3 regions of the Haloactinospora alba genome follow, and region 2 is predicted to be linked to each of the others. Evidence: riboswitches for the same ligand, from Rfam matches in the RefSeq annotation. Region 2 holds a riboswitch; each other region holds the start of a gene.
What was found. A riboswitch is a leader RNA that binds a small molecule or an ion and turns the genes downstream of it on or off. The one in region 2 is predicted to bind cobalamin.
Positions count from the first base shown of each region.

Region 1: another riboswitch for cobalamin. It lies ahead of FHX37_RS19410 (ABC transporter substrate-binding protein); the one in region 2 lies ahead of FHX37_RS11630 (putative cobaltochelatase).
Region 3: another riboswitch for cobalamin. It lies ahead of FHX37_RS00170 (ABC transporter substrate-binding protein); the one in region 2 lies ahead of FHX37_RS11630 (putative cobaltochelatase).

Region 1 is NZ_VFQC01000002.1:386,101-395,717, forward strand. Features, by position in the region: gene FHX37_RS19385 (tetratricopeptide repeat protein) at 1-3,108, opposite strand, end outside; gene FHX37_RS23750 (hypothetical protein) at 3,312-3,518, opposite strand; gene FHX37_RS23920 (transposase family protein) at 3,542-3,700, opposite strand; gene FHX37_RS19400 (hypothetical protein) at 3,649-3,873, opposite strand; gene FHX37_RS23020 (hypothetical protein) at 4,554-4,697, opposite strand; gene FHX37_RS19405 (nucleoside/nucleotide kinase family protein) at 5,105-5,752, shown strand; cobalamin riboswitch at 5,818-5,999, shown strand; gene FHX37_RS19410 (ABC transporter substrate-binding protein) at 6,065-7,099, shown strand; gene FHX37_RS19415 (FecCD family ABC transporter permease) at 7,103-8,137, shown strand; gene FHX37_RS19420 (ABC transporter ATP-binding protein) at 8,160-8,936, shown strand; gene FHX37_RS19425 (TIGR03619 family F420-dependent LLM class oxidoreductase) at 9,184-9,617, shown strand, end outside.
Region 2 is NZ_VFQC01000001.1:2,585,173-2,594,789, reverse strand. Features, by position in the region: gene FHX37_RS11650 (quinone oxidoreductase family protein) at 1-377, opposite strand, end outside; gene FHX37_RS11645 (DUF6504 family protein) at 617-868, shown strand; gene FHX37_RS11640 (LLM class flavin-dependent oxidoreductase) at 984-1,991, shown strand; gene FHX37_RS11635 (GNAT family N-acetyltransferase) at 2,038-2,871, shown strand; cobalamin riboswitch at 2,964-3,093, shown strand; gene FHX37_RS11630 (putative cobaltochelatase) at 3,152-5,272, shown strand; gene cobO (cob(I)yrinic acid a,c-diamide adenosyltransferase) at 5,327-5,929, shown strand; gene FHX37_RS11620 (GNAT family N-acetyltransferase) at 5,973-6,542, opposite strand; gene FHX37_RS11615 (cobyrinate a,c-diamide synthase) at 6,556-7,932, opposite strand; gene cobI (precorrin-2 C(20)-methyltransferase) at 8,305-9,045, shown strand; gene cobM (precorrin-4 C(11)-methyltransferase) at 9,042-9,617, shown strand, end outside.
Region 3 is NZ_VFQC01000001.1:29,533-39,149, forward strand. Features, by position in the region: gene FHX37_RS00155 (thiamine pyrophosphate-requiring protein) at 1-1,397, opposite strand, end outside; gene FHX37_RS00160 (FecCD family ABC transporter permease) at 1,583-2,674, opposite strand; gene FHX37_RS00165 (FecCD family ABC transporter permease) at 2,674-3,759, opposite strand; gene FHX37_RS00170 (ABC transporter substrate-binding protein) at 3,759-4,823, opposite strand; cobalamin riboswitch at 4,850-5,033, opposite strand; gene FHX37_RS00175 (hypothetical protein) at 5,186-5,647, opposite strand; gene FHX37_RS00180 (hypothetical protein) at 5,896-9,024, shown strand; gene FHX37_RS00185 (hypothetical protein) at 8,969-9,617, shown strand, end outside.

The DNA of each region.
Region 1 (9,617 bases), on a different contig from region 2:
GCGATCGATGGCGCCGTCCGCGTCGGCGAGGGCGCCCCTGGCCTCAAGGGTCGCCTCATCCGTCGCGCCGAGCAGCCGCTCCTGTTCGCGGATCGCTCTCTCGCGCCAGCGCCGGGCTTCGGTCTGCTTCCCCTGATCCTCGAGGGCCCTGGCCATAAGGGTGCTCCTCTCGTAGGGAGCGTCGCCCTCATTGCCGGTGCGGTCGCGGACGACCGTGACCGAGCGGATCAACCGCTCAGCGACCTCGGGCCTCCCCTCGGTCAGGCGCTGCACCGCGGCTTTCTCCAGGTGGCCGAGATTCTCCGGTGAACCGGGGGGCCACAACTCATCGGTGAAGGACCAGTCGGTCCGGAAGTCCGCGAAGACGCAGGGAACCACTGGCTTCCTGCTCTGGCGGCGCTGCAGCACACTCCGGCGCCTCTTCGACGCCGTCGGGCCGTCTCCGGCGATGTTTCGCGCCATGGCCGCGTTCGCCGAGCTCATTCCACTCGCCAGGCGTCGGGAGGCCGCCTGGCCCCACGTGCCGAGCTCGTCACTGGTGTCGCTGAGAGCGGTGCGCTGACCGGTGTCATCGACCGCCAGCGCCTGTGCGAACCAGTGTTCGGCCTCGATGTGCTCTCCTCGCTCAGCCATGCAGGTACCGACCAGGTAGACCGCTTCAAGGAGCGCTGGGTGGTCGGTTGGCAGGTCCTCCCGGCACCGCTCCACGACGTGCCGCAGGTCCGGCTCGACGCGCTCAGCGCGTCCTCGGGTGAGCAGCGTCTTGAGGTAGAAGAGGATGAGCTCACTGCTCAGGTCGGTGTGCAGCAGCGAGACCAGCTCGCCGAGCATGCCCGCCTCGTGCACCGGGTGGAGCGTGTTGCAGGCCTCTTCGTAGCGCTTTCTCGCCAGGTAGATGGCGGCCAGGTAGCCTCGCGGTACGACCGTGAACTCCGCCCCCAGGTCCTGGGCCTGCGCTACTGCCTTTTGCAGCGTCGTAACCGGCTGCTTCTCCCGCTTGAACGGGTTGGATGCCTGCGCGAGCCCGAGCAGACACGACACCTGGATGGCCAGCAGGCGTCCGTTCCATCCCTGGTCGGGGGCTCGTTCCAGATCCCCGAGCAGCTGCTCGGCGTACACTTCGGCAGGGGCGGGGTTGCCGGAGGCCAGCCACATTGTGCACAGCATCATCCGCGCCTGCACCGAGAACTCATGGTGCGGCTCCAGCCGCTGCGCCAGCTGTTCAGTGGCCTCGCTGAGGAAGGGTTCGGCCCGGTCGTCGCCGACAAGGTAGGCGACCATCCCGACACAGGCCTGCGCGAACAGCACATATGGGTGCTGCGCGGGAAGTTCGCGGTGCAGCTTGCGGTAGCCGTCCTCGGACAGCGCGAACAGTCGACGCAGTTCCGCACTGTCCTCGGCCTGTATCTGGGCCAGCAGTGCCCCGATCTCGACTTGGCGCAGGTGGGCAAGCATGGGGTCGGCCTCCGGGCCGGCGACCTCGGCCTCGAGGATCGCCAGCGCCCGCTGGAAGGCCTGCCTTGCCGCACCGATGTCCGCTCCGACCATGTCGAGGATGCCGCGGTAGGTCAGCGCACTGACCGTCGACCACGGCGGCACCTCGGCTTCCTCCTCCATGCACGCCAGAATCTCGTCTATGGCCTCCCTCGCTTCCTCCGGACGCCGTCCTTCGTACAGCGAGGTCACGGCGAGCTCGACGCGCATGGAGAAGACCTCATCTGTAGACCGGACCTCGTCGATCGCGCGCTCGACCCGTCGCGGCGCGAGTTCGCGCGCCAGCGCCCAGTTCCTGCGCACGAACGCCTCCTGTACCGCGTTGGAGAGCAGCACGGAGTCGGCCTCGGGAAGGAATGCCAGGGCGCGGACAACCTCGCCCCAGGAACGTTCGCCGATTCGCAGCCCCTGGTCGCGCTGGAGCGCGTCGACGAGGTGTTCGTCTGGCCTGCACCGTTCGGGGGCGCCGAGGACGGGAGCGAGCGGTCCGGGCCGCTCGCCGTCCGCGCCGGAGCCGTGGAACCGCTTCGGGTCGAACGCTTCATCCCAGGCGGACCGAAATCCCGCCTCGGCGCCGTTCGCACATGAGCCGTCCAGGTAGAGGAAGGATGCGCGTTCCACCAGTGTCCGCGGAAGTGCCTCGTTCATTCCGAGCCGTCGCAGATCGCAGGCGGCCTGAACCAGGGCCGCGGCCTTGGGGTAGTGATGTGTGAACCCCTTCCAGTGGCCGTCGTAATCCGAGGCCGACCTGGACAGGTGCTCGGCTATGTCCACATTGTCGGCCCGCCACTGGCGCAGCGCGTCGTCCAGCCGGCGGTCGCTGAGCGCCAGTCGCTCGGCGGCGTTCTGGTCTCTCGGACTGGTGTCCGCACCGGGGAGGAGGTGCACGTACCTGATCGCGTTCCACCCCTCGCGCTCGGGGGGACTGGGGAAAGACCAACTCTGGGTTCGCGGATCCCTGGTCTTGGCCACCGTGGCGACGATTCGGCGCGAACCTCGGAAGATGCGCTCGTTGCGCAGTGGCTTGGTCCACCCCTCGGAATCGATCAACTTTGTGACGTCGTCGAGCCACAGCACGCTCTTGCGGTGCGCGATGACGAAATCGACCGCGGCGTTGAGCTGTTCCTTGTCCGCCGGGTCCGGTGCGACCAGGAAGTGCCTGCGCCAACGCGGCTGCTTCAGCGCTTCGAACGCTGCTCGCGTTTTTCCGGTTCGGACAGGGCCAGCAATGATCACGAAATGCGAATCGCTGAGCGTTTCACGCAGTTTCGGGTCGATTTCCCGCTCGATATAGGACGGTAGGAACGGGACTCGATCGTCGTAGGGCGTGCGTGGCGTATTGACTCCCAGACCGAGGTGCGGATCGTGGATCTTTCGGACCGGGGCGCACCTGACGCCCGTAGGGAGGGCAGCAGCGGAGCGCTTCATGGCCTCGCGGTTCAGGTGCTCCGATGCGACAGGCAGAGCGACCCCGCCGACGATCACCGCAACGCCGATAGCCAGCGATGCCCATTCCGGCCACGATTCCGGAATGAGGTTGTCAGCTCCCGCCACCAGGGCTAATGCGATGGCGACGGCGGCGGCGATCCAGATCCGCTTGGCGCCGGATCCCATGAAGAACTCCCAACAGAGTCGTTGTTTGGACTCCTCTTGCCCGAATTATTCTGGAATTCGCTTCACCGGGACCGCAAGGTGCGGATCCCCTGATCCTTTTCCATCTGGCTTCGCGTTCGTGGAGGACGAGAACGGCACACATGGTCTGCCCTGCGTGTAGCGGACAGCAGTGCATTTTGCGCAGGATCTGCCACTTCTTCAGCTCAGCGCTGGCGCGCTCTACCGGTACTGCGCCAGCGGGTGTGCTCGGAGTTGATCTGCTTCCTCCGCTCGGGCTTGTTCTGTCCCTTGGAAGGGGTGAGGATCCCATGGCCAGCGCCGAGATCCCCTCTGTCGGCGAGGACGACCAACCCGTCGTCCGCGAGCCGGCGCAATACCCCGCACAGATGGGCTGCGCGTACATCGTGCACCGATCCGAGCAAGCCCCCGAGGCTCACAGCGGTGTGCCGTCCGAGGCAATTACCACCTGCACGTTCATCCCGTGTTTCTTGTGCTTGCCCGAGTAGAAGGGCCGATCAGCGGCTACCCGGTCGATCGGGATCAGTGTTCCGTCGGGGGTTCCCCCTGGAGTGTGGACACCAGGTGTCCACACTCCAGGGGGAACCCCAGCATCTTCAAGTGGTTGCGGGCTGTGCGAGTGGGGTGGAACCCCGTGGCCTCCAACAGGGTGCCGACGTGGTGCATCGGCCGACGAATCGAAGTAAACCGCTCCCCGTCGAACAGGGTCTCGCCCCCGCCGTGGTCGAGGCCGAGCATCAACCGCATGGTGGTGGAGTTCCCCGAGCCCGTTGGGACCGAGGAAGCCGGTGATCATCCCTGGCCGGACCTCGAAGGACAGATCGTCCACTGCGACCGTCTTCGTATATCTCTTATGCAGGCCTTTCGTCGAGATCACGGTGTTCCAATCGGGAGGGTCGGACGGGTGGGTGAAGGTGTTCGTCGTCATGTTTCCGGCTCCGCCCGGTGCGCTCGTGACCGGCAGCAACAACCTAGGAGCCGCGCTGGGGAGCAGGCACCCCGTGCGCGCGCCAGCGCGGGATTGGTGCAGGCATCACCGCCGACCGGGGGCTGTCCGGCTCGCATCGGTAGGTGGGCTTCAGCGGCATGATGAAAAGCGCTGCCACGTGCGTTGCGGCAGCGCGAGGTACATGTGGATCGCCTTCACCCCATGCGATCCCCACCGATGCCGGAGCCGCGGCGACGGGCCGGCTCCGGCGACGCCGTCCCGGTACCGCGCCGTCGCCAGAGGTCGTACCAGCCTTACCCCGAACCGGCATGCTTGCCCGGATCGTCGGCCGACAACCCGCCGCCCAATATCCGGGCATGCCCCCCGGGACCGTGCCGAGTCGGGGCCTCCATCCTCTACTCGCTGTCCACCTTCCGTTTGGCCTCGATCGGCGTGCCCCTGATCATCCCCGTCCTGGAACTCGGCGTGGCCACGTTGGTCATCGGAATCGGACTGCCGATCCTGGGCTCGCCCCGCGGATCGCACGCGGATTCGCCCAGGAGACCACCGCGGCGATCAGCGCCAGCAGCAGCACCGCGACGGTGGTGACCCAGCGGGAGGCGACCTCATCGGTCACTCCCATCGCTGGCCCTAGCAGTGTCGGGCTTGGCCTCACCCCCCGGTTTTCCCTGCACAGGCCCGGAGGGCAGATCGATGGTCGGTCCTTCGATGACCGGGGGCGGGGGTCGTATTGTGTGAAGTTGGCTCCACAAACGAATTAGCAGGTCATGCGATCCCTGACGGCCGTCCGGGTCCACGCCCGGGCGGCCCTCGTGTGTCTCGTGCACATTTGGTGCGCGTCGCTCGTGCTGCCCGTTCCGGTGTCGGGTTTCCTGTTGGCCCGTTCGGGACGCTCGGGACCGTCAGAACGCCACGGCAGGTAGCGCTGGGTCACCTCCCCACCACCGGGCCGTACCGACACGGGACGGTACTGGCGCGTGCCCTAGGTTGGGAAACGCCAACCAGGGCTGTGGAGTGTGGGGAGGTGCCGTGACCTCTGGGGAGACACGACGGCGGTACTCGCGCGTGGAGCTGGTAGAGCGGGCGCGGGCGCTGGCCCGGGACGGTGGCCGGCGGTTGCTGGGGATCGCGGGCGCACCCGGAGCAGGGAAGGGAACCCTGGCAGAACAGGTGTGCGCGGAGCTGTCCGGGGCGGCGGCGCTGGTGCCCATGGACGGTTTCCACCTGGCCGAGACCGAGCTTGCCCGCCTCGGCCTCCGGGACCGCAAGGGTGCGCCGGAGACCTTCGACGCCGCGGGATACGCGGCACTGTTGCGGCGGTTGCGCGACCGGGGGCCCGACACGGTGTACGCGCCGGAGTTCCACCGCGAGGTCGAGGAGTCCTACGCGGGCGCCATTCCGGTCGGCCCGGAGGTGCCGCTGGTGGTCACCGAGGGCAACTACCTCCTGTTGGACACCGGGCCGTGGGCCGAGGTCCGGAGCCTTCTCGACGAGGTGTGGTTCCTGGCTCCCGGTGAGGAGGAACGCAGGTCCCGACTGGTGGCGCGGCACGTGCGGCACGGTAAGGAACCGCGCGAGGCGCGGGAGTGGGTGGCGCGCAGCGACGAACCCAACGCCGAGGTGGTCGCGCGAACCCGGCACCGTGCGGACCTCGTCGTCACCGGCGACCCGGAGTGAACGGGTGGTGCAGTGCCTGCGGCGGAGGGGAACCCTGCCCCGTAACGGATGGAGCACCCGGGTTGATACGCTCCCTCCCGGTCGGCCGTCCCCGGTGGGGCACAGGGAATCCGGTGTGAGTCCGGAACTGGCGCGCAGCGGTGAGGATGACGGTCGGGGCCGGACGCCACTGGGCCACACGGATCCGGGAAGGCGCCCCGACCGGGAGATTCCGAGTCCGAAAACCTGCCGACCACTGGCCCGCGTCAGCGGCACGGGTCAGTGCCATGTACACGGGTCCCGCGCACGGACCCCATGTGAGAAGGGTTTTCGGTGTATCCGAACGTTCTCCGGCCCACGTACCCGTCCATCCGGTCCGCCACGGCGGTGTTCGCCGCTGTCACGGTGCTTGGCGCCTGCGGGACCCCGTCCGAGGAACGGGACACCTCGGCGGGGGCCGTCATCGACAACTGCGGCCACGAGGTGGAGGAGGGTCTCGCTCCCGAACGCGCGGTCTCGTTGAACCAGGGGACCACCGAGATCATGCTGTCGTTGGGGTTGGCCGACCGCATGGTGGGGACCGCGACGTGGACCGATCCGGTCATGGAGGGGCTCGAGGAGGAGGAAGAGCGCGTTCCCCGTCTGGCCGAGAACGCTCCCTCGTTCGAGCGGGTCCTCGAGGAGGAACCCGACTTCGTCGCGGCGTCGTTCGAATCCACTCTCGGTACGGGTGGTGTCGCCGAACGCGACGACTTCGAGGACCTCGGCGTGCCCACCTACGTCTCCCCGTCCGACTGCGTCAAGGACAACAGCGGCTCCGGGGACGGCGTCCGTGAAGAGCCGCTGGGAATGGGCGACATATACGGGGAGGTTCGGGAGCTGGCGCGGGTGTTCGGTGTCGAGGACCGGGGCGAGGAGCTCGTCACGGACCTGAAGGAACGCGTCGGTGAGGCGAGCCGGGATGTCGACGCTTCCGGAACGACGGTCATGTACTGGTTCGCCAACTCCGAAACGCCCTACATGGGCGGTTGTTGTGGTGCCCCTGGCATCATCACCGAGACGGTCGGCGCCGAGAACGTCCTCGACGCTACGACCAAGGAGTGGCCGCAGGTCAACTGGGAGAGCGTGGCCGATCACGATCCGGACGTACTGGTCATCGGGGATCTGACCCGGGAGAGCCAGAGCGCGGAGAGTGCCGAGGAGAAGATCTCCTTCCTTGAGGACAACCCGGTCACACAGCACATGCGTGCGGTCGAGGAGGAGCGCTACGTCGTGGTCAGCGGGGCCGCGATGAACCCCTCGATCCGCACGGTCGAGGGCATCGAGCAGGTGGCGGCGGCCCTCACCGACGACGCACCGGGGGAGTGACCGATGCCGGGAACCGTGCGTGTCCGGCACCGGCTCGGCACCACGGCCGTCACCGTTTCCGGTGTAGCGCTGATCGCGCTCTCGATCGCGGTGACGATCACCATCGGGCCGGCGGGGATATCCGTGTCCGAGGTCGCGTCGGTGATCGTGGCGCGGCTGGGCGGCTCCGAGTCGGGCATGTCGGTGATCCGCGAGGGAATCGTGTGGGACCTGAGGCTGCCGCGCACCCTGTTGGCCGCGCTCTGCGGCGCCGGGCTCGGGATGTGTGGTGCGGTGATGCAGTCCCTGCTGCGCAACCCTCTCGCTGACCCGTTCGTGCTCGGTGTGTCCTCCGGGGCCTCCACGGGTGCGGTCCTGGTGGTGATCGTCGGGGTCGGCGGCACCCTGTCGTTGTCCGTGGGAGCCTTCGCGGGAGCGTGCCTGGCGTTCGCGTTGGTGATGCTGCTGAGCAAGGTCTCCGGTGGCACGACCGCTAAGGTCATCCTGTCCGGGGTGGCCGTGATGCAGCTCTTCTCCTCCCTGACGTCGTTCATCGTCTTCTCCTCCGGGACCGCCGAGGAGACGCGTGGTGTGCTGTTCTGGCTGCTCGGCTCCCTGAGCGGGGCCTCCTGGCTCGACGTGGCGGTGTGCGCGGGCGCGCTGACGGTCGCGTACCTCGTGTTCGCCGCTCGCGCCACCGCACTGGACGCGTTCGCCTTCGGTGACGACGCCGCCGCCTCTCTGGGGGTGTTTGTGGCCCGCGCACGAACCCTCCTGCTGGTCGCCGCGGCGCTGCTGACCGCGGTGCTGGTGAGCGCGTGCGGCGCGATCGGGTTCGTCGGGCTCGTACTGCCCCACGCCGCACGGGCCCTGGTCGGTCCGGGGCACCGGTTCCTGCTGCCGACGACGGCGTTGGCAGGGGCCGTGTTCATGATGTGGGTGGACACTGTGGCGCGCGCCCTGTTCGAGCCGCAGGAACTGCCGGTCGGTGTGATGACCTCGCTGATCGGTGTTCCGGTGTTCGTGTTGATCCTGCACCGTGCCCGCAGACCGTGGTAACCGCGCTTTCGGAGGGTGTGCTGTGAGCTTGTGCGCCCAGGACGTGTCCTGGACCGCCGGGGGGAGGCTGATCGTCGACGGGGTGAGCCTGACCGCCGGCAGCGGGGCGACCGTGGGGTTGTTGGGCCCCAACGGGTCGGGGAAATCGTCGCTGTTGAGGTTGCTTTCGGGAGTGCGCGACACCAGCTCGGGAGCGGTGAGTCTGGACGGCACACCGATCACGGAACTGGGAAGGCGGGAGATGGCCCGCCGGGTGGCTGTGGTGGAGCAGCACTCCTCGACAGAAGTCGACCTGACGGTCTCCGACGTGGTGAGGTTGGGCCGGATTCCGCACCGGCGCGGTTGGGCGGGACCCACGGCCTCCGACGAGGAGGTGGTGCGCGGCGCCCTGCACCGCGTGGGCCTGGACCACAGGGCCGAACAGTCCTGGCAGACCCTCTCCGGCGGGGAACGTCAGCGTGTCCAGATCGCTCGGGCGCTCGCCCAGGAACCGCGGGAGCTGCTTCTGGACGAACCCACCAACCATCTGGACATCCGCAACCAGCTGGACCTGCTGGAGCTCGTCGTGCGCCTCCCGGTCACCACCGTGATGGCCCTCCACGACCTCAACCTGGCATCGATGTACTGCGACGCGCTGGTGGTTCTGGCCGAGGGGCGCGCCGTGGCTGCCGGGCCTCCCGCACGGGTCGTCACCGAGTCGCTCATCGCCGAGGTCTATGGCGTGCGTTCGACGGTGGACCCGAACGGTCCCCGGAACCGGCCCGCCGTGCGTTTCCTCCCCGGTCCTCCTCCGGAGTAGAGCCGTTGGTGTTCCCCGCTCCCTGCTATGGCCCGGACCAGCGGCTCGCCAGGAGGTACGCGCGCGTTCTCCTCGATCCGCGACAGCCGGGGAATGGCGGGGCGTGCGGTGATGTTGCCCACTCGGTGTACGTCCATGCGGCGTTGAGTGACCGCGGGGCAGGTAGCCCGTGTGACGAGGAGCCGCATGGTGCTGGGTTTCCGGTTGCTACCCCCAGGAACCGGAGTGTTCGGGACAGGAGGTCCTGATGCGTATTGGCTTCACTCTGCCGCAGATGGGAGCACTCGCGCACGAGACGCACGACGTCGCACGTTTCGCGCGCGAGGCCGAACGGATCGGCGCCGACAGCCTGTGGGTGGGTGACCGGTTGTTGGGTCCGGTCAACCCCAGTGTCGGGTACTTCGGTTCGGACTCCATCCCCGAGGAGTTCCACGCCGTCCTCGACCCCTTCGCCCTCATGGCGGTGGCCGCGACGGTCACCGAACGGGTGAGTGTCGGCGCGAACGTCCTCAACGCCCCCTGGTACGCGCCCGCGGTGCTCGCTCGCTCCCTCACCACGATCGACCGTCTCAGCGGTGGTCGGCTCCTCCCCGGGTTCGGGACGGGGTGGTCCCCCGAGGAGTACCAGGCGGCGGGAGTGCCCATGAAGGAGCGTGGAGCGCGCCTGGACGAGTGTCTGGA
Region 2 (9,617 bases):
TGGGCGGTGAGCCCCTGCAGCAGGACGGCGGCGGCCTGCTCCGTGCTGACACCGTCGGGTACCGGCACGGTCCGGTCGGCGGGAACGACGGCGCGCTCCGCGTCGGCGCCGGGGAGCATCGCCCAGGCGACGCGCTGGCCGACCGATATTCCGGTCACCTCCGAACCGACCTCGGACACCGTTCCCGCCCCCTCCACACCGGGAGTGAACGGCAGGGGCATGCTGTAGGCGCCGCTGCGCTGGTAGATGTCGATGAAGTTGACGCCGCGGGCCTCGACGTCGACGACCACGTCGCCGGGGCCGGGCTGCGGGTCGGCTACGTCGGCGAGGCGCAACACCTCGGGTCCGCCCTGTTCCTCGATGCGGATGGCGCGCATGCGCGAACTCCTTAGCTGGGCCGGTTGGTGGCCGCTGTGGCGGCCGTCACCAGGGGAGGCTATCGGTTCGCGGGCAGGGCGCGCCGCGGCGCGCTGTTCCTGGGGACACGACGGTGCCGGTTGGTCTCGTACATAGGTTCGACTATAATTCGAATACGCGTTCGAGTTCGGAGGGTTCGTCGTGGCAGCACGGTGGAAGCCTCCGGGGAGGGGTCCGGCAGGTGGGAGAGTTCTGCGACGTGCCGATCAGCGTGAGTGAGCAGGAGGGGCGTCCGGTGCGTTTTACCTGGCGAGGGCGGATGTACACGGTCCGTCGGGTCGTCGACTACTGGGTGACGCTGCGTTCCGACTGGGACCCGGCGACACACGAGCAGCCTCCGGGGCGGGTGCACTGGCGTGTGGAGGCGGGCTCGGACACCTCGCGGGGGATCTACGAACTGAGGCACGAGAAGCCGAGCGGCCAGTGGCACGTGGCACGGGTTCGGTGCTGACGCTGCCCGTTCCCGGGGGAACGGAGCACGGGCCCCTGAACGCGGGCCCGTGCCGCCCGGGAAACCGTGTTTTGGTAGACAGCAGGAGACCGCCTCCCACACTCGCGGAGTTGCCATGCTCAACGTCTCGATCCTCGACTACGTCCTCAACCCTCCCGGGACCAGCGCCCACCAGGCGCTGACCGAGGTGGTGGAGTCCGCCCAGCTCGCCGAGCGGCTGGGCTACGGCCGGGTGTGGTTCTCCGAGCACCACAACGCGGCAGGGATGGCCTGCACCGCCCCGGAGCTGATCATCGGCCGGGTCGCCGCGGCCACGTCCCGGATCAGGGTCGGCGCGGGCGGGATCATGCTGCCCAACCACGCCCCGCTGCGGGTGGCCGAACTGTTCAACACCCTGGAGGCGATGTTCCCCGGCCGCATCGACCTGGGACTCGGGCGGGCCCCGGGAACGGACGGCGTCACCGCCATGGCGTTGCGGGGGTCCCGGGAGGCGGTGGCCAACGTGGACTTCGCCGCCCTGGCGGCGGACCTGTTCGGGTTCCTGGACGGTGACCTTCCCGCGGACCACCGCTTCGCCCGGGTGGCCGCCACACCCGAGGTGCCCCAACCACCCCGGGTGTGGATGCTGGGCTCCAGCGACAACGGGGCGGGCTACGCCGCGGAGCACGGGCTGCCGTTCTCCTTCGCGCAGCAGATCAACCCGGACTACGCCGTGCCGCTGCTGCGGCGCTACCGGGACTCGTTCCAGCCCTCCACCCGGCTGAGCACCCCCTACAGCAGCTTCTCCGTGATCGCCTTCGCGAGCGAGGACGCGGACCTCGCCGAGGACTTCGCCGCGTTCTGGTCGCTGACCATGACGAAACTGCGTTCCGGGGAGACCACCCCGACCCCGTTGGCGGAGGCGCGGGAGTTCCGGACCACCTCCCGCTACCGGGCGATCCGGCGGGCCATGGCCGACCGGATGTTCGTGGGCGAACCGGGTGAGGTCGCCGGAGGCATCCGTGCCGTGGCGACCCAGGCCCACGCCGACGAGGTGGTCATCGCCACCCCCATGCCCGACAGCGCCGCACGGCGGCACAGCCTGGAACTGCTCGCCGGCGAGTTCGGCCTGGGCGGCGGGTAGGGAAAACCCGTGGCCGCGGCGGGTGCGGCGGGTCTAGAGTGCCGCTATGGCTCGATGGCCGTCACCGGCAGCGGTGGAGGAGACAGTGGTCGGGTTCCAGGCGCTCGGCGCCCGCACCCGGCGCCTTCCCGCGAGCCGCTGCCTGCGCAACAGCCACGCCCCGTCCGCGGGAGAGTGCAACCTGGTCACCCACATCACGGAGACGACGCCCGCCGGCCTCGCGCGCGAGCTCGCCGAGGCGGGAACATGGCTCGGAGACCGCGACTCCCGCATCCAGGTGGGACCGGCGAGCGCGGCGGCGGAACCGGCACTGCTGCTGGCGGGATGGCGGTACCGCAGCACCGAGCTGGCACTGGTGCTCACCGGCCCCGCACCCCCACTGCCGCCCGCTTCGGTGACGCTCACCGCCGCTGCCACGCGCGACGACTGGGAGCAGCTGGGACGGCTGTTGCGCATGGACCACGAGGAGGAGGCCGCGACGGAGGGACGCGTGCCGGTCCCGCCCGCCCACACGCGCCAGAAACTGGCGTCCCTCCGGGCGAAGGCACCCGCGGCTCGGTACTGGATCGCCCGCAGCGCCGGGACCCCGTGCGGTTTCGTGGCCTCCTGGCCGGGGCACGGCGACATGGGCATGGTGGAGGATCTCTTCGTCCACCCCGACCACCGCAGGCGGGGGATCGCGACCCGGATGCTGGGCCACGCCGTGGCTGACGCCCGGAACCGCGCCGGAACGCCCCCGGAGGGCCCCTTCCCCGTCCTGATCCGCGCGGCCGCGGACGACGAGCCCAAACACCTCTACCACCGGCTCGGGTTCGAACCCGCGGCGGTACTGCGCTCCTACCAGGGACCGACGGGTGACGGCCCCGCCACGGCAGAGTGATGAAGGCCTCGCGCGGCGGTCGGGTGCCGGTGTGAGACTCTGGTGTGCGGTGCCGATGTCGGTGGTGGGTCCCTCGGACGCGCCGCCGCGCGCAGGAACCCGGTGCGAGTCCGGGGCGGTCCCGCCACTGTGACCAGGGAGCTGTCCCGCTACGGGCGCCACTGCCGGGAGCACTCGGTGGGAAGGCGGCGGGGGAGCGCGGATCTGGCAGCCAGGACACTGCGCGGCACCGTGACCGATCCCTCTATGGGGCGAGGACTCCCGAGGAAGGAAGGCCCGCGTGCCTGCGAAAGCCCGATACCCGTTCAGCGCGGTCGTCGGTATGGACGACATGAAACTGGCGCTGCTGATCAACGCCGTGTCCCCGTCGGTCGGCGGGGTCCTCGTACGCGGGGAGAAGGGAACCGCGAAGTCGACCGTGGTGCGCGCCCTCGCGGCGCTGCTGCCCGACCTGAACGTCGTCTCCGGATGCCGTTTCAGCTGTGACCCGACCGAACCCGACCCCGAGTGCCCCGACGGTCCGCACGGTGCGGACGCTGTCCCGGAGGAACGCGCCGCCGAGCTCGTGGAACTGCCCGTCGGCGCCAGTGAGGACCGCCTCGTCGGGTCGTTGGACATCGAACGGGCCCTCACCGAGGGCGTCACGGCGTTCGAACCCGGCCTGCTGGCCGCCGCCCACCGCGGTCTGCTGTACGTGGACGAGGTCAACCTGCTGCACGACCACCTCGTCGACCTGCTGCTGGACGCCGCCGCCATGGGAACCTCGCACGTGGAGCGGGAGGGCGTCTCCGTTCGGCACGCCGCCCGGTTCCTGCTGGTGGGCACCATGAACCCGGAGGAGGGGGAACTCCGCCCCCAGCTCCTCGACCGCTTCGGGCTGACGGTCGAGGCGGCGGCCACCCACGAACCGGAACAGCGGGCCGAGGTGGTGCGCCGCCGGCTCGCGTTCGAGGCCGACCCCGAGGGGTTCGCCGCCGGTTACGCCGCCCAGGAGGCGGAGCTGGCCCAGCGCATCACGGCGGCGCGCAAGCGGCTGCCGGACGTGGTGTTCACCGACTCCGCCCTGCGCCAGGTGACCGCGGTGTGCGCGGCCTTCGAGGTGGACGGGCTGCGCGCGGACATCGTCACCTCCCGTGCCGCCATGGCACTGGCGGCCTGGCGGGACCACGCCGAGGTCACCTCGGACGACGTGCGCGACGCGGCCCGGTTGGCGCTGCCGCACCGGCGCAGACGGGACCCGTTCGACGCTCCCGACCTCGACGAGGACCGGCTGCAGGAGGCGCTCGACCAGGCGGGTGATGCGGACCCAAAAGGCAGTGAGGACACCCCGGGCGACTCGGGGGGTCCCACCGACGAGGAGTCACAGAGCACCGGTTCCGGTGAGGCGCAACCGCAGGACGCCGAACCCGAACCCGACGGCGGTTCCGGGCCGTCCGAGCCCGCCGCCGACGGTTCCGGCGGTCAGGACGACACACAGCCGCCCTCCGGCCCGCAGGCCGGAAGCGGCGGCGCCCAGCAGCAGGAGAACGAGGCGGGACAGTCGGACGACAACCCGGAGCAGGGCCAGGGAAACGCCCCCACGGACGCCTCCTCGGAGGCGGGGGAGACCTACCGGCCGCGCCTGTTCAGCGTCTCCGGGGTGGGGTCCGGAACCCCCGGCCGTCGCTCCCGCGCCGAAACGCCCTACGGCCGCACCTCCGGATCGCGCGCCCCCTCGCGCAGGGTGGGTTCCCTGCACCTGACGGCGACCCTGCGGGCCGCCGCGCCGCACCAGCACACGCGCGGCCGCAGCGGCAACGGACTGCTGCTGCGGCGCCGCGACCTCCGCGAGTCCGTCCGCGAGGGGCGCGAGGGAAACCTCGTGCTGTTCTGTGTGGACGCGAGCGGCTCCATGGGGGCGCGGCAGCGTATGCGCGCGGTCAAGGGGGCGGTGCTCAGCCTGCTGCTCGACGCCTACCAGCGGCGGGACAAAGTGGGGCTGGTCACGTTCCGGGGGCGGGAGGCCGAGGTCGCGCTTCCCCCCACCTCGTCGGTGGAGGCCGGCGCGCGTCGGCTGCGCGAACTGCGCACCGGCGGGCGCACGCCACTGGCGGCCGGACTGCTGCGGGCGAGCGACGTGCTGCGGGTGGAACAGCTACGCGACCCGCGCCGACGCCCGCTGCTGATCACGGTCACCGACGGCCGCGCCACCCACGGCAGTCTCGACGACGCGCTGCGCGCCGGAGCGTGGATCGGCACCCAGGGGGCGCAGAGCGTGGTCGTGGACTGCGAGTCGGGCGCGGTCCGGCTGGGACTCGCACAGCGGCTGGCGTCCGAGATGGGCGGGACCGCCGTGCGACTGGAGGAACTCGGAGCGGAAGCGCTCAGCGGCCTGGTGCAGCACACCCGCCAGGCGGCCTGAGGCCCGCGGACAACACCACATCCCGCACCGCACAGTAAGGAGAACCGAACCACCATGCCGAAAGGGCAACCCGAGCACGTTCCCGAGGACGGTCTGACGACCCGCCAACGCCGCCACCGGCCGTTGGTGATGGTGCACACCGGGCCGGGCAAGGGGAAGTCCACCGCGGCGTTCGGCCTGGCCACACGCGGGTGGTCGCAGGGCTGGGACATCGGGGTGTTCCAGTTCGTGAAGTCCGCCAAGTGGCGCATCGGCGAGGAGAAAGCCCTGCGGACCCTGGGGGAGTCCGACGAGGGCGGAACGGTGAGCTGGAACAAGATGGGCGAGGGCTGGTCCTGGATCCAGCGTTCCGGTACCGAGCAGGACCACGCCGCCGACGCCGCCGAGGGGTGGGCGCAGATCAAACGCGACCTTGCGGCGGAGACCTACCGGCTGTACGTCCTGGACGAGTTCACCTACCCCATGAAGTGGGGGTGGGTGGACGTGGACGACGTGGTGCGCACTCTGCGGGAGCGCCCCGGGACGCAGCACGTCGTCATCACCGGCCGGGACGCCGACGAGCGGCTGCGTGAGGCCGCCGACCTGGTCACCGAGATGGGCAAGGAGAAACATCCCATGGACGCCGGCCAGAAGGGTCAGCGCGGTATCGAGTGGTGACTGCCGTGGCCCGCGGCCCCGGGCCGCGGGCCACGGGCGGTTGTCACTCCAGGTCGGCGGGGATGAGCCCGTAGACCGCGAGGTCGGTGCGTCCCTGGTGCAGCGGCATCGCGTTGCGTTCCGTGCCCTCGTGGGTGAAGCCCGCCTTCTCGGCGACGCGGCGCGAGGCCGTGTTGCCGGTGGCGGCCTTCAGCTCCACCCGCTGGAACCCCTGGTCCAGCGCCCACCGGGAGACGGCCACGGTGCTCTCGGAGGCCAGACCGTCACCCTGGGCCCACGGCGCGACCCAGTAGCCGAGCTCGGTGGTGCGCGCCCGCCACATGGTGCGGGTCAACGCGAACGACCCGACGAACCGTCCGCTGTCGCGCCGCACGGCCGCCCACACCTGGCCGTCGCCGGACGCCCGCGCGTGGGCCGCCCCCTCCGTGCACCACCGCTGAGCCTCGGCGCGGGTGTAGGGCTCTCCCGGGGCCGGGAGGGGGAGCCAGCGCTGGACCACGGGGTCGGACGCGGCCCGGTGGACATCGTCGGCGTCGGCGCTGGTGAACGCGCGCAGTACCAGACGCCGGGTTTCCAGTACGACATTGGGCATGGTTTCCGTGGGGGTGTTCATGTCGGACTGCCGCCTACGTCCTCGTGAAGTTCCGCACCGCGGCGAGGAGACGCGCCGCCAGCAGCGGCTCCCCCGCCCAGTGCACGTGCAGGTAGGAGGCGTGCAGTGTCGCACCGGAGAACCCCTCCGGGCTATCCGTTTTCCACTGCCAGGCGGGGTCGGCCCCGTGGGCGGGGGAGAGCGCGGTGCGGTGGAACTCGTGGCCCCGGACCCGGGCGCCGCGCGGGGCCAGTACGGAGTCCCGCACCGCCACCGCCGAGCGGTACCCCAGCGTGAGCCGCCCCGTCATGTGTGCGTCGGCGGGGAGGACACCGCACATGGGTGCCCCGTCGAGGCTGCGTGCGAGGTACAGCAGTCCCGCGCACTCGGCGGCGACCGGTGCGCCGCGTTCGGCCAGGCCGGCGACGGCGCGGCGCAGCGGCACGTTGTCGGACAGCTCGCGCGCGTGCACCTCGGGGAAACCGCCGCCGACGACGAGTCCTGCGGTCCCCTCGGGAAGCTCCTCGTCACGCAGCGGGTCCACGGTCACCACTTCGGCGCCGCCCGCCCGCAGCAGTTCGGTGTTCTCGGTGTAGCCGAAGGTGAACGCCGCCCCGCCGGCGACGGCGACCCTCCCGGCCGGGCCGCCGGTGTCCGGACCGGCGTCCGAGGCGGCGAGCGCCTCGGCGGGGTCCCACGGTCGCTCCGCCATCGGCGGTGCGTCCGAGGCCAGGGCGGCTATCGCGTCCAGGTCGCAGGAGTCGCGTACCAGCGCGCCGAGCTCCGCGACCGCGTCCCGGGCGTCCGAGGCGCGTTCGGCGGCGGGGATCAGCCCCAGGTGGCGGGACGGTGTCTCCACGGCGGAGTCGCGCCGGATCACCCCCACGACCTCGACGCCGGTGTCCTGCAGGGCCTCGCGCAGCAGCGCCTCGTGCCGGTCGCTGCCCACCCGGTTGAGGATGACTCCGCTCACCCGTACCCGCGGGTCGTAGGACGCGAAACCGTGCACCAGGGCGGCGACGGACCTGCTGGTGCTGGCGGCGTCCACCACCAGGATCAGGGGGGCGGACAGCAGCGCGGCGACGTGGGCGGTCGAGGCGAAGTCGCCGGGACCGTGGAACTGCCGTGGTTCGGCCGCGCCGTCGAACGTCCCCATGACCCCCTCGATCACGGCGAGGTCCGCACCGGCCGCGCCGTTCCGGAACAGCGGCGCGACCCGTTCCTCACCGCACAGGGCCGGGTCCAGGTTGCGGGGCGGCCGTGTGGTGGCCAGCGCGTGGTACCCGGGGTCGATGTAGTCCGGGCCGACCTTGTGACCGGAGACACGGGTACCGCGGGACGCGAACGCCGCCATCAGGCCGGTGGCCACGGTCGTCTTCCCGCTGCCGGAGGCCGGGGCCGCGACCACCACTCGTGGAACGTGGGACACCGCTGTTCTCCTCACCACATCGTCGGGCGGAACCGCCCACACCTCACCATCGCGAAAATCACCGCCGTGCCCCGAGCGGTTGCGGGGATGCCCAGTCCCGGTGCGCGGCGGGCTGTCCCGCCACGCCGGCGGAGAAACGGCCGGTGGGTCCCGGCCCGGGCCGAAACGCGTCCCCCCGGAGCGCCACGGCGGCAGGTCCGCGAACGACGGGGCCCCGGTGCCCCCACTCACCGTGGCACGGCGCGCTTCGGTCCACAGTAGGCGGCCCGGTGCCGTGCGCGCGGATCGGGTACCGATACGCTGATCCGCGGTATCTGCCCTCGGCAGCGAAGCGCGACGACGGAAAGCGGTGGCATGGACGCGAGCAGGCGGCTCCTCGGAGTCGGAGTCGGACCGGGCGATCCGGAACTGGTCACGGTGAAGGCGGTGCGCCGGATGCGCGCCGCTGACGTGGTGCTGGTCCCGGTGATGGCCCTCGACGAGCCCGGCCGCGCGGAAGCCACCGTGCGGGAGCACGTCGAGGAGCACACGATCGAACGGGTCGTGTTCGCGCTGAACGACCGCGAGGGCCGCAGCGAGCGGCGCGTCCGCGCCTGGGACGAGGCCGCCCGGGCGGTCGTGCGCCACTTCGAACAGGGAGCGCGGACCGTGGCGTTCGCGACCATCGGCGACCCGAACGTGTACTCCACCTTCAGCTACCTTGCCCAGACGGTCCAGGAATCGGCGCCCGGGACGGAGGTCGAGACGATCGCCGGCATCACCGCCATGCAGGACCTCGCCTCCCGCTCGGGCAGTGTGCTCGTGGAAGGGTCCGAGCCGCTGACCCTGCTGCCGGCCACCAACGGCATGGACCGGCTGCGCACGGCGCTCGACACCGACGCCACGGTGGTCGCCTACAAGTTCGGTAGGTTCACCCCCCAGGTCGTGGCGGCGCTGCGTGACTCGGGCCGGCTGGACAACGCCGTGTACGGCTCCCGCCTGGGGCTGGGCGACGAGGAGTTCGCCCCGGTCAGCACGTTGGACGGCGACGCGCTCCCGTACTTGTCGACACTGATCGCTCCGGCGCACCGGAGTGAACGGGGAGGGAAACTGTGAGCGAACAACCCAGCTCGGCCGGGAAGGTCACCTTCGTCGGAGCCGGCCCGGGAGCGGCCGACCTGTTGACGATCCGCGCGGCGCGCGCCATCGAGTCCGCGGACGTGGTCATCTGGGCGGCGAGCCTGGTACACGCCGACGTGTTGGAGCACGCCGGCGCGAACACCGAGGTCGTCGACTCGGCCCAGCTCCCGATGGAGGGAGTGCTGCCCTACTACGAGCGCGCCGCCCGGGAGGGTATCCACGTGGCGCGCATCCACTCCGGCGACCCGGCACTGTGGGGAGCCATGCAGGAGCAGCTGGACCAGTGCACCGGCCTCGGTCTGGAGGTCGAGGTGATCCCCGGGGTCTCCAGCGCCGCGGCGGTGTCGGCCATCGTCCAGCGGGAACTCACCATCCCCGAGGTGGCCCAGTCGGTGATCCAGACCCGCCTCGGCGGCGGCAAGACGCCGATGCCCGAGGGGGAGGAGGTCCAGGAGTTCGCCCGGCACGGCACCACCATGGCGCTCTTCCTGTCCGCGGCGCGGTCCGGCCAGCTGCAGCAGGAGCTGCTGGACGGGGGATACACTCCC
Region 3 (9,617 bases), 2.6 Mb from region 2:
GGGTCGGACCACTCCCGGGCGTAGTGCGCGATCGTGATCAGCTCGTTGATGCCGTTCATCTGCATGGCGCCGTCGCCGACCAGGGCGACCACCGGCCGGTCCGGGTGGGCGAACTTGGCGCCCGTGGCGTAGGGCACCCCCGGTCCCATGGTGGCCAGTGTCCCGGACAGCGAACCGCGCATGCCGGGCCGCATCGAGATGTAGCGGGCGTACCAGTTCGCCGCTGAACCCGAGTCCGAGGTCAGGATGGCGTCGTCGGGAAGCAGCGGGGACAGCTCCCAGAAGACCCGTTCCGGGTTGACGGGGTCGGCCTCCACGTGGGCGCGGCCCTCCAGTACCTCGTGCCACCGGCGGACGTTGGACTCCACCGTCTCGCGCCACGAACGGTCCGTGTTCCGCCGCAGCAGCGGCAGCAGTGACCGCAGTGTCGCCTTCGCGTCCCCCAGCAGGTTCACCTCGAACGGGTAGCGGAGGCCGATCATCGTGGGGTCCGCGTCGATCTGCACCGCCCGCGCCTGGCCGTACTCGGGGAGGAACTGGCTGTAGGGGAAGCTGGAGCCGACCATGAGGAAGGTATCGCAGTCCCGCATCAGCTCGTAGGAGGGGCGGGTCCCGAGCAGCCCGGCGGCGCCGGTGACGTAGGGGAGCTCGTCGTCGAGGACGTCCTTGCCGAGGAGTGCCTTGGCCACACCCGCGCCGAGCGTGTCAGCGACCTGCGACAGTTCCTCCCGCGCCTCCCGCGCCCCCTGGCCGGCGAGGATGGCCACCCGCCGGCCGGAGTTGAGGACCTCGGCGGCCCGCCGCAACTCCTCGGGTTCCGGCTCGACCCGCCCATGCGCCGCGTCGAGGCTTCCGGGAACCATCCTGAAATCGTGGGTCGGCGGGGAGTAGTCCAGTTCCTGCACGTCGCCCGGGACGATGACGGCGGTGACGGTGCGGCGGCTCTCGGCGATACGCATGGCGCGGTCGAGGACGTTGGGCAGCTGTTCGGGAACGTTCACCGTCGCCAGGTAGTCCGAGGCGACGTCCTTGTACAGCGCGTGCAGGTCCACCTCCTGCTGCATGGACCCGCCCATGGCGCTGCGGTCCGTCTGCCCGAGGACGGCCACCACGGGAGTGTGGTCCAGCCGCGCGTCGTAGAGCCCGTTGAGCAGGTGGATCGCCCCCGGACCCGACGTGGCCGCGCACACCCCCACCTTCCCGGAGAACTTGGCGTAGCCGGCCGCTTCGAAAGCCGCGAGCTCCTCGTGGCGGGACTGGACGAACACGGGGGCGTCGCTGGAGCGCTGCCACGCCGCCAGCAGGCCGTTGATGCCGTCGCCCGCGTACGAGAACACCCGCTCCACGCCCCAGTCGTGGAGCCGTTCGAGAATGTGGTCGGACACCTTCTGTGACACCCTCGCTCCTTGCGCGCTGCGATGGGACACGAGCAGGGGCCGGCCGTACCGGGCCCCGCACGGACACGGGGCCGCTATCCGACCGGAGGGAAGCGGAAACCCGCGCCGGCGCGTCCACCGCGCCCGGCGGCCCGCCTCCGGCACCGCGCGGCCCCGCGCCGCGCCTCGGACACAGCGCGTCGGGGCTACCCCCGGGTGCGGTTCGACCGCGCCAGCAGGTACAGCAGGTAGGGCGCCCCCAGGATGCCGGTCACCACGCCCACCGGCAGCTCCCCGCCGCCGAAACCGGTGCGGGCGAGCGCGTCGGAGAGCAGCACGAGCACCGCGCCGCATCCGGCGGCGGGAAGTATCCCGACCGCGCGTTCGGCCAGCAGCCGCCGCACGATCTGCGGCGCCGCCAGCGCCACGAACGCCACCGGCCCGGCCACCGCCGTCGCCAGCGCGGAGAACCCGGCGGCGGTGAGCAGCAACCCGCCCCGCGCCAGCCGCACCCGGCCGCCCAGCGCCACGGCGAGGTCGTCGCCCAGCTGCAACAGCCGCAGCTGGCGGGACAACCCCAGCGCCAACGGGGTCAGTACCGCCAGCGCGGCCGCGATCGTGGCCACGTGCGCCCAGTCCCGGTTGGCGAGGCTGCCGGTCAGCCACACCGTGGCGCGCTGGGCCGTGTCGATGTCGGCGCGGGTGATCATGTAGGAGGTCACGGAACCGAGCACGGCGCTCACCCCGATCCCCAGCAGCACCAGCCGGTTCCCGGAGACGCCCCGCTGGTAGGCCAGCAGGTACAGCAGCACCGCGGTGGCTACCGCCCCGCCGAGCGCGAACCCCGCCACCTGCAGGGCGGTGCCGCCGAGCACGGCGATGGCGGCCGTGGCGGCCGCGGCCGCGCCCGCGTTGATCCCGATCACGTCCGGGCTCACCAGCGGGTTGTGCGCCAACCGCTGCAGCAGCATCCCCGACATCGCCAGCGCCGCCCCCACCCCGGCGGCGGTCAGCGCGCGCGGCAGCCGCATCTGCACCACGATGTGGTTCACCATCGGGTCGGCGGTGCCTCCGGTGAGGGCTCGCACCACCTCCCGGGGCTCCACCGGGAAGTCCCCCATCGTCAGGGACAGCACCAGCGCCGCGGCCGCGAGCGCGGCCATGGCGGTGCCCACCGTCAGAGCGGGGGCGTCCAGCCGCAGCGACACGTCCCACGCCCGGGCCCGCACGATCCACGCGCCGGGCGGGCGGGCGCGTACGCGCCGCGGCGCGGCGGCGGTTCCGGCGGAGGCCGCCATCACATCCCCGCCCGCCGCTGGCGACGCACGAGGTAGATGAACACCGGTGCCCCGACGAGCGCCATCACGATCCCCACCTGCAACTCCTCCGGGCGGACCGCGACCCGCCCCACGATGTCGGCGGTCAGCAGCAGAGCCGGGGACAGCACCGCCGTCCACGGCACGATCCACCGGTAGTCCGGACCGGCCAGGGCGCGTGCCGCGTGCGGCACCGCCAACCCCAAAAAGCCGATCGGGCCCGCCGCCGCCGTGGCCGTGCCGGCCAGCAGCACCACGGTGACCCCGCCCAGCAGGCGCACCAGCCACAGCCGCAGCCCCAGCGCCTGGGCGAGTTCGTCCCCCAGCGCCAGCGCGTTCAGCTGCCGCACCAGCGCCACGGCCATGACCAGACCCACCGCGGCGAACGGCAGGGCCTGCGCCAGCATCTGCGACTCGGCGCCCGCCAGTGAGCCCACCGACCAGAACCGGTACTCGTCCAGACTCGTCCGGTCCCGCAGGATCACCGCCGAGGTCACCGACCCCAGCAGCGCCGACATGGCCGCACCCGCGAGCGCGAGCTTCACCGGGGTGACACCGTCGGAGCCGAGCGACGCCACCCCGTAGACCACCACCGTGGCCACCGCCGCGCCGACGAACGCGAACCACACGTAGCCGTTCACCGCCGTCACGCCGAGGAAGGTGATGGCCAGCACCGCCGCCAGGGACGCGCCGACGTTCACCCCGAGAATCCCCGGCCCGCCCAGCGGGTTGCGGGTCACCCCCTGCACCACCGCCCCCGCGACACCGAGGGCGACTCCCACCCCCACACCGGCGAGAGTGCGCGGGACCCGCAGGTGGGTCACGATCAGGTCGGTGTCGGAACCGGTGAAGTCGGCGTAGGCGGCGTACACGTCGGCGGGGGACAGCACCTCGCGTCCCACCAGCAGCGACGCCAGTGCCACGGCGGCCGTCACCAGGGCGGCCACGGCCAGCCCCGCGCCGCGTGCCCCGGCACCGCGCAGTAGCCCCGCCTCGGAGGTGCGCTCGTGCTGGCTGGTTCGGGCGGCCGCACCCGCGTACGTGGTGCCGGTCGCGGGGGCCGCCATCAGTCCCGCGTGTCGAACTGGTCGGGGTGGATGGTGCGCGCGATGTCCGCCACGACCCGGGCGCTGCGGACCCCGGCCGAACGGTCGGCGAACGTCCACTCGTGCACGTTGCCCTCCTCGACGGCGGTGACGTTGGCCAACGCCGGGTCGGAGGTGATCTCCTCCACCGACGGTGCCGCGTCGGCCGCGGTCATGTCGGCGTCGCAGCACACGTCGACGAAGATGTGGTCCGGGTCGCGGGCGATGATCTCCTCGGTCCCGAAGTTGGCGTGCCGCTCGTCCTTGACGTCGGCGGCGGCGTTCGTCCCGCCGGCGAGGTCGATCATCTCGGTGGCGAAGTCCGACGCCGCGGCGGCGCGGAACCCGTCGTCGCTGGGCCGGGCCACCATGACCTCCGGTTCGGACCCGGCGTCCTGAACGGCGTCCTCGACGTCGGCGACCGTCTGCTCCATGTCGGCCACGACCTCCTCGGCGCGGTCCTCGACGCCGAACACCGTGCCCAGGTCGCGCAGGTCGCCGTAGATGCTGTCCATGGTGACCGTGGAGGGGTCGATGGCCTGGTCGCCGCGCCCGTCCTCGCTGGGGCACAGCGGACTGAAGATCCAGCTCTCCACGCCGAGCTCGCGCAGGCTGGCGCGGGTGTCGAACCTCCCGTCGGTGAAGACGTCGTTGAACCCGGACAGGACGAAGTCGGGCTTGCGGCTGAGCATCTCCTCCCGGCTGGGGATCTCCGGGTAGTACTTCTGCTCGGACTGGACGTCGGCGTAGTCGTCGATGACCTTCGCGTCCAGGTAGGCGGTGCCGACCAGCCGGTCGCTGATCCCCAGGGCGTGGGCCATCTCGATGGCCGGCTGGTACACGGCGAACACCCGCTCGGGCGGGTTCTCGGCGGAGATCTCGACGTCGATGTCGCAGTTGCGGACCGTCTCGGCGTCGCCTCCGGCGTTGTCGGAGGACGCCTCGGGGGAACCACACGAGGCGGTGGTGAGGGCGGCGCAGAGCGCCACGAGCGACGCGTTCCGGATGCGGCGCGCCGCGGCGGGGTACGCGTTGTGTGCTGGCATGCGGGCCAACCATCCTTCGTGGTTCGGGCAACCGGACAGCCGTAGCCGGTCTCCTGGCTCCCGGAGCCGGGTGTCACCACCCCACACCCCTCCGCCTTCCCGGGACGAACGCGCCCGGTGGCGCCGTGGAGGAGTGTCCTCCGGTCACAGTGGCGAGGACCGCGCCGGATTCCCACCGGCTTCCCGTTCACTACGACAACGCGGAAGAACGTCTCATAACGGGAGGTAAGCCGCAACCCTCCCACGGTGAACATCCCCGGAAAAGAACGTCGTGACCAGCGAAAACGCGAGTCCGAATGTGTGGGGTGTCACCGGTGAGCACGGTGCGTGCGGGAGCGCCGCTCCCTGTGAGGGAGGGGTGTCTACGGGGCGGGCGGCGGGGGCGACTTTCCCGTCACCGGGCCGTGGAAGGTGGACCCGCGGAAGTCGACGTGGTCGCCGCCGTAGGAGGGGGCGGAGACGTCGCCGTGCACAGTTCCGGCCTGCACCGCGGTTCCGCGCACGTCACCCTCGACCCGGTTCCCGGCGTCCGTTCCGGGAGGCGGGGTGAACTCGTCACGCAGGGCACGCACCGCGGCGGTCGTGTCCGGGTCGTCGGTGAGCAGGCGGCACAGCGCGGGCCGCCACTCGGCGACCACCTCGCTGGCCAGTTCCGGTGAGTCGAGCGCCTCCGAGCGGGAACGCTCCAACTCCGCCGCCACGTCCTCACGCCCGTCCCCGAGCAGCACGGCCACCCGGTCACGCACCTCCGGCCACCGGTCCGTGGCCATAGCTCGAACCAGCGCCCGCGCTCCTGAAGTGGCCAGCTCGCCGGTTACGTCCATGCCCGGACCTCCTTCCGCCGCGGCCCGGGAGGACCCGAACCCGTTCCACTACCCAACAGAACGGTTCCCGCCGCGACTTCGTTGTATGCGGGGCCGGGGACAGTGGCCGGATCGGGCCACAACCCCCCGTGTGGCGGATCTCGGGGTTCCCCGGTGGGGTGTTCCTCCCGCATCCTGGGACCGCGCGGGACCGAGCGGCCCACTGTGGGACGGCGCGGCGGGGCTCCCGCGCGGGGAAGGCGGGTGCGATGGCGGAGCGCTACGGCGGCGACCACGTGGACTTCAGAAACGGCACGTTCCACGGTCCGGTTGTCGGTGTCCAGCACGTCTACGGTTCCGGCATGGCTCCGGAACGCAGCCCGCTCGGCATACCCCTGGGCGATCTCTCCGACCACCACGCGCTGCAGTTCGAGGTGCACGAGGCACTCGACACCGGAAGCGGGGAGGACTCCTCCCCGCTTCCGCCCTACCTGTACCGGCCGCGTGTCGACGACCGCCTGCGCGCCGCCGTGTCCGGGGCGTCCCGGACCAGCCGGATGGTGATGGTGGTCGGCCGCTCCTCCACCGGGAAGACCCGCGCGTGCTGGGAGGCGCTGCACGCCGCCCTGCCTCCCGACTGGCGCATGTGGCACCCGCTGACCCCGGACCGCCCCGGCGCGGTGGTCGAGGCGCTGAGGGAGGGGCGGGTGCGTCCGCATACCGCCATCTGGCTCAACGAGGCCCAGATGTACCTGCGGCCCGGGGAACGGGGCGGGGTCGCCGAGGCGCTGCAGGAGCTGCTCGCCGATCCGGCGCGCGGCCCGGTGCTGGTACTGGGCTCCCTGTGGCCCCAGTACTGGGCGGAACTGACCGGGAACCGGCGCTCCCCGGTCGGCACACTGCTGGAGAAGGCCGAGGACATCCGGATGCCGGACGCCTTCACCGGCGACGAGCTGCGGGCCAACGAGGACCTGGTGGCCTCGGACCTGCGGCTGCGGCGCGCCGCAGCCTACGCATCGGAACGGCGCCTCACCCAGACCCTCGCCGGCGCACCGGAGCTGCTGCGCCGCTACGAGCACGCGAGCCCTGCAGCGCGGGCGGTGCTGGAGGCCGCCATGGACGCCCACCGGCTCGGCGACGTCTACCTGCCACTGCCGCGCGGTTTCCTGCGCGAGGCCGCCATGGGATACCTGTCGAACGAGGACCGCGCGGCGTTGGACAAGGGCTGGTTCGACACCGTGGCGGCCGAGCTCGGAGAGCCCCTGGACGGGATACCCGGCCCCCTGACGAGAGCGCGGAAGAGGCCGTACCAGGAGGATCCCAGCTACGAACTCGCCGACTACCTGAAACAGCACGGGCGCGAGACGCGCGGCTGGATCTGCCCGCCCGCCTCCCTCTGGGAGGCGGCCTGCTCCGAGAACCTCTACATCCCGGGGAAGGAGACGTTCGCGCGTGCCGCGCAGGACCGGCTCCGGTACGCGCACGCCGAGGCCCTGCACCGCGCGCAGAACGATCCGGCGGGCCTGGTTCAGGCGTCGGCATTGCGGTTGCGGGCGGGAGACCGTTCGGAGGCGGAACAGCTCGCTGCGGACGCGGCGGTCCAAGGCCGCACCGCAGCGCTGTGGGAGCTGGCCCGTACCGAGCTCGACGGCGACCGCACCGCCGCGCGTCGGGCCTACCTGCGCGTCGCGGAACTCGACGACCCGTCCAAACTCGCTGACGAGGCAGCCACCCGCAACACCGGGGAGGAGCGGGCGCAGTTGATCGACCTCCTGGGGGAGAACGGCGGCGTGGGGGCGCTGCTGCACTGCGCGGATCGGCTCAAGCGCCGAGGCGACTGGGACAACGTCCGGCGGTGCTACGGCTATGTCGCCGCGTCCGGGGACAGACTGGCCAGGGACACCGAGTGGGAACGAGCACAGTGGGAGGACCAGCAGCGCCGAGCGTGTGAGGCCGCCTCCATGGGTGACACCGCGGAGCTGAAGCACCTGCTGGAACAGCGCTTCGACACCGGGTGCCCGGACGCCTTCCTCGAACTGGCCCGGGAAGCGGTGGCCTCCGGCGCCGCGACCGTGCTCACGAGGTGGATATCCCCGGTATGGAACCCGAACGCCCGCGAAGCGAGGGGGACACCTGTCGGTTCCGGGATCCTCGACGTCGCCGCCGAGTCGGGTGACAACGCCTTCCTGGACGATGTCGCCCTCCAACTGACACGCCAGGAAGAGTGGGAGCAGGCCGTGCGCTTCGCCCTCCGCGCCCTCGCGGAGGGCGGCGGCGTTACTGGCGGGCCCAGGGTCGTCATGGCCGTGGAGAGACTGGTGCTGGCGGGGCGGATCGACGAGGCGGAGCGGGTCTGCCGTCAGGGAGGCGGGGAACTCGCGGCGTGGCTGGTGCGGATACACCTGCGCAGAGGTGACTGGGACAGGGCCGAGGAGGAGGTGTTCGCGCGGACCAGTGAGCGGGGCGCGGCCACGCTGGAGAAGGAGGGGGCGGCCCGGATACTCATCCGCCGGAGGCAGCGGATGGGGGAACGGGCGGAGGCCGAACGGCTGCTGCGTTCCCTCGCCGGGACCGACGCCGGATCTGTCCCCGCGTCCCACGAGCTGGCCCGGATGCTGTACCGGGACGGGCGCACGGCGGAAGCGGTTCCCCTGCTCACACCCGACCTCGGCAGCCCGGACGTCCACACCTGGATGAGCCGTGTCCTGCTGCGCGACGACGGAACGGAACGGGTCGCCCGCTGCCTGGCGGCGGAGTCGGACGGGGACGACCTCGGCCGGGTGTTCGTCCTCCTGTTCACAACCGGCTGGTTCGCCGAACTCGCCGGGGACCCGCAGCGGTCCGCGACGATCCACCGGTACGCCTTCGGCCTGGGGGAGGAAGCCGCCGCTGCCGGACTGGAGGAACTGGTGTGCGGTGCTCCTCCGGAGGGGGACGGCACGCGCGGGGGCATCGACGCGGAGACGGCCGACGTCCTGAGGGAGATGGGCCGGCTCGCCGAACTCGCGGGGGAGGACGAGAGAGCGCTGCGCCTTTACCAGCGGCTGAGCGGCCACGGGTATCCGGTCCCCGATGTCCCCATGGGCGACGTGCTGCCGGCGTACCACCCTTGCGACGCCATGGAGGAGGAACTGCTCGGCAAGAGAAGAGCGGAACTCACCCCCGAGGAGTCGGAACGCGTGCGGCAGGCTGAAGGAGAGGACACTGACGCCGTCCGCCTCGCCGGAACGCTGGTCTGGGCGGGGGTCCTGTTCTACGAGAACGGCAGACCCGGCAACGCCGAGGTCCTCCTCGACCGGGCGCTGCGCCTCGGCGGACCCCGCGCGGTACCGCACCTGGCGCGTGCGCGCCTGGCTCCGCCACGAGACCTCCCAGGGCCGCACCCGCCAATCCCGTGATTCGACCGGGTTTTCCACTCTGACCGGCCTGGGGGCACGGGCGGAGGAACGGACGGTTCGGGAGAGCGTCGTCAGTATCCGCCCCGTACTCGCGAGGGACGCGGCCCTGCGGGTAGCCGCCGACATGGTCCGTTCCGGGGAGGCAGCACTCGCGGATGAGGCACTGGGGGCCGCCCACGGCGAGCGTCTCCACCTCGGTTCGGACACCAAGTACCTCGGTATCGACCCGCCCCCGGTCGAGGAGCTCGTGCACGAGGGTGACCGGGAGGGTGCCGAGGCGGCCGCGGAGCTGCTGCACGAACTCGGCTACTTCATGGACCTCGACAGGGCCGCTCAGCGTCTCGAAGCCGAGGGTGACTGGGACAACGCGGCGCTGCTGTACCGGCTGTCCGCCCATACCACCTCAGAGGACGAGGAACGTCTCGCGGCCGCCAGGGCCGCCGCCGAGGCTGCGGGGGAGAACGGCGGCCGACTTCCTCCAACCCCTCCGCCGGCCGGGGGCCTTCGGACGCACGTACTGCGCAGCGAACGCGCGGGAGAGTTCGGCGAGGCCGAACGGTTGGCGCGGCTGGCCGCCGACGCCGGGCACGGCG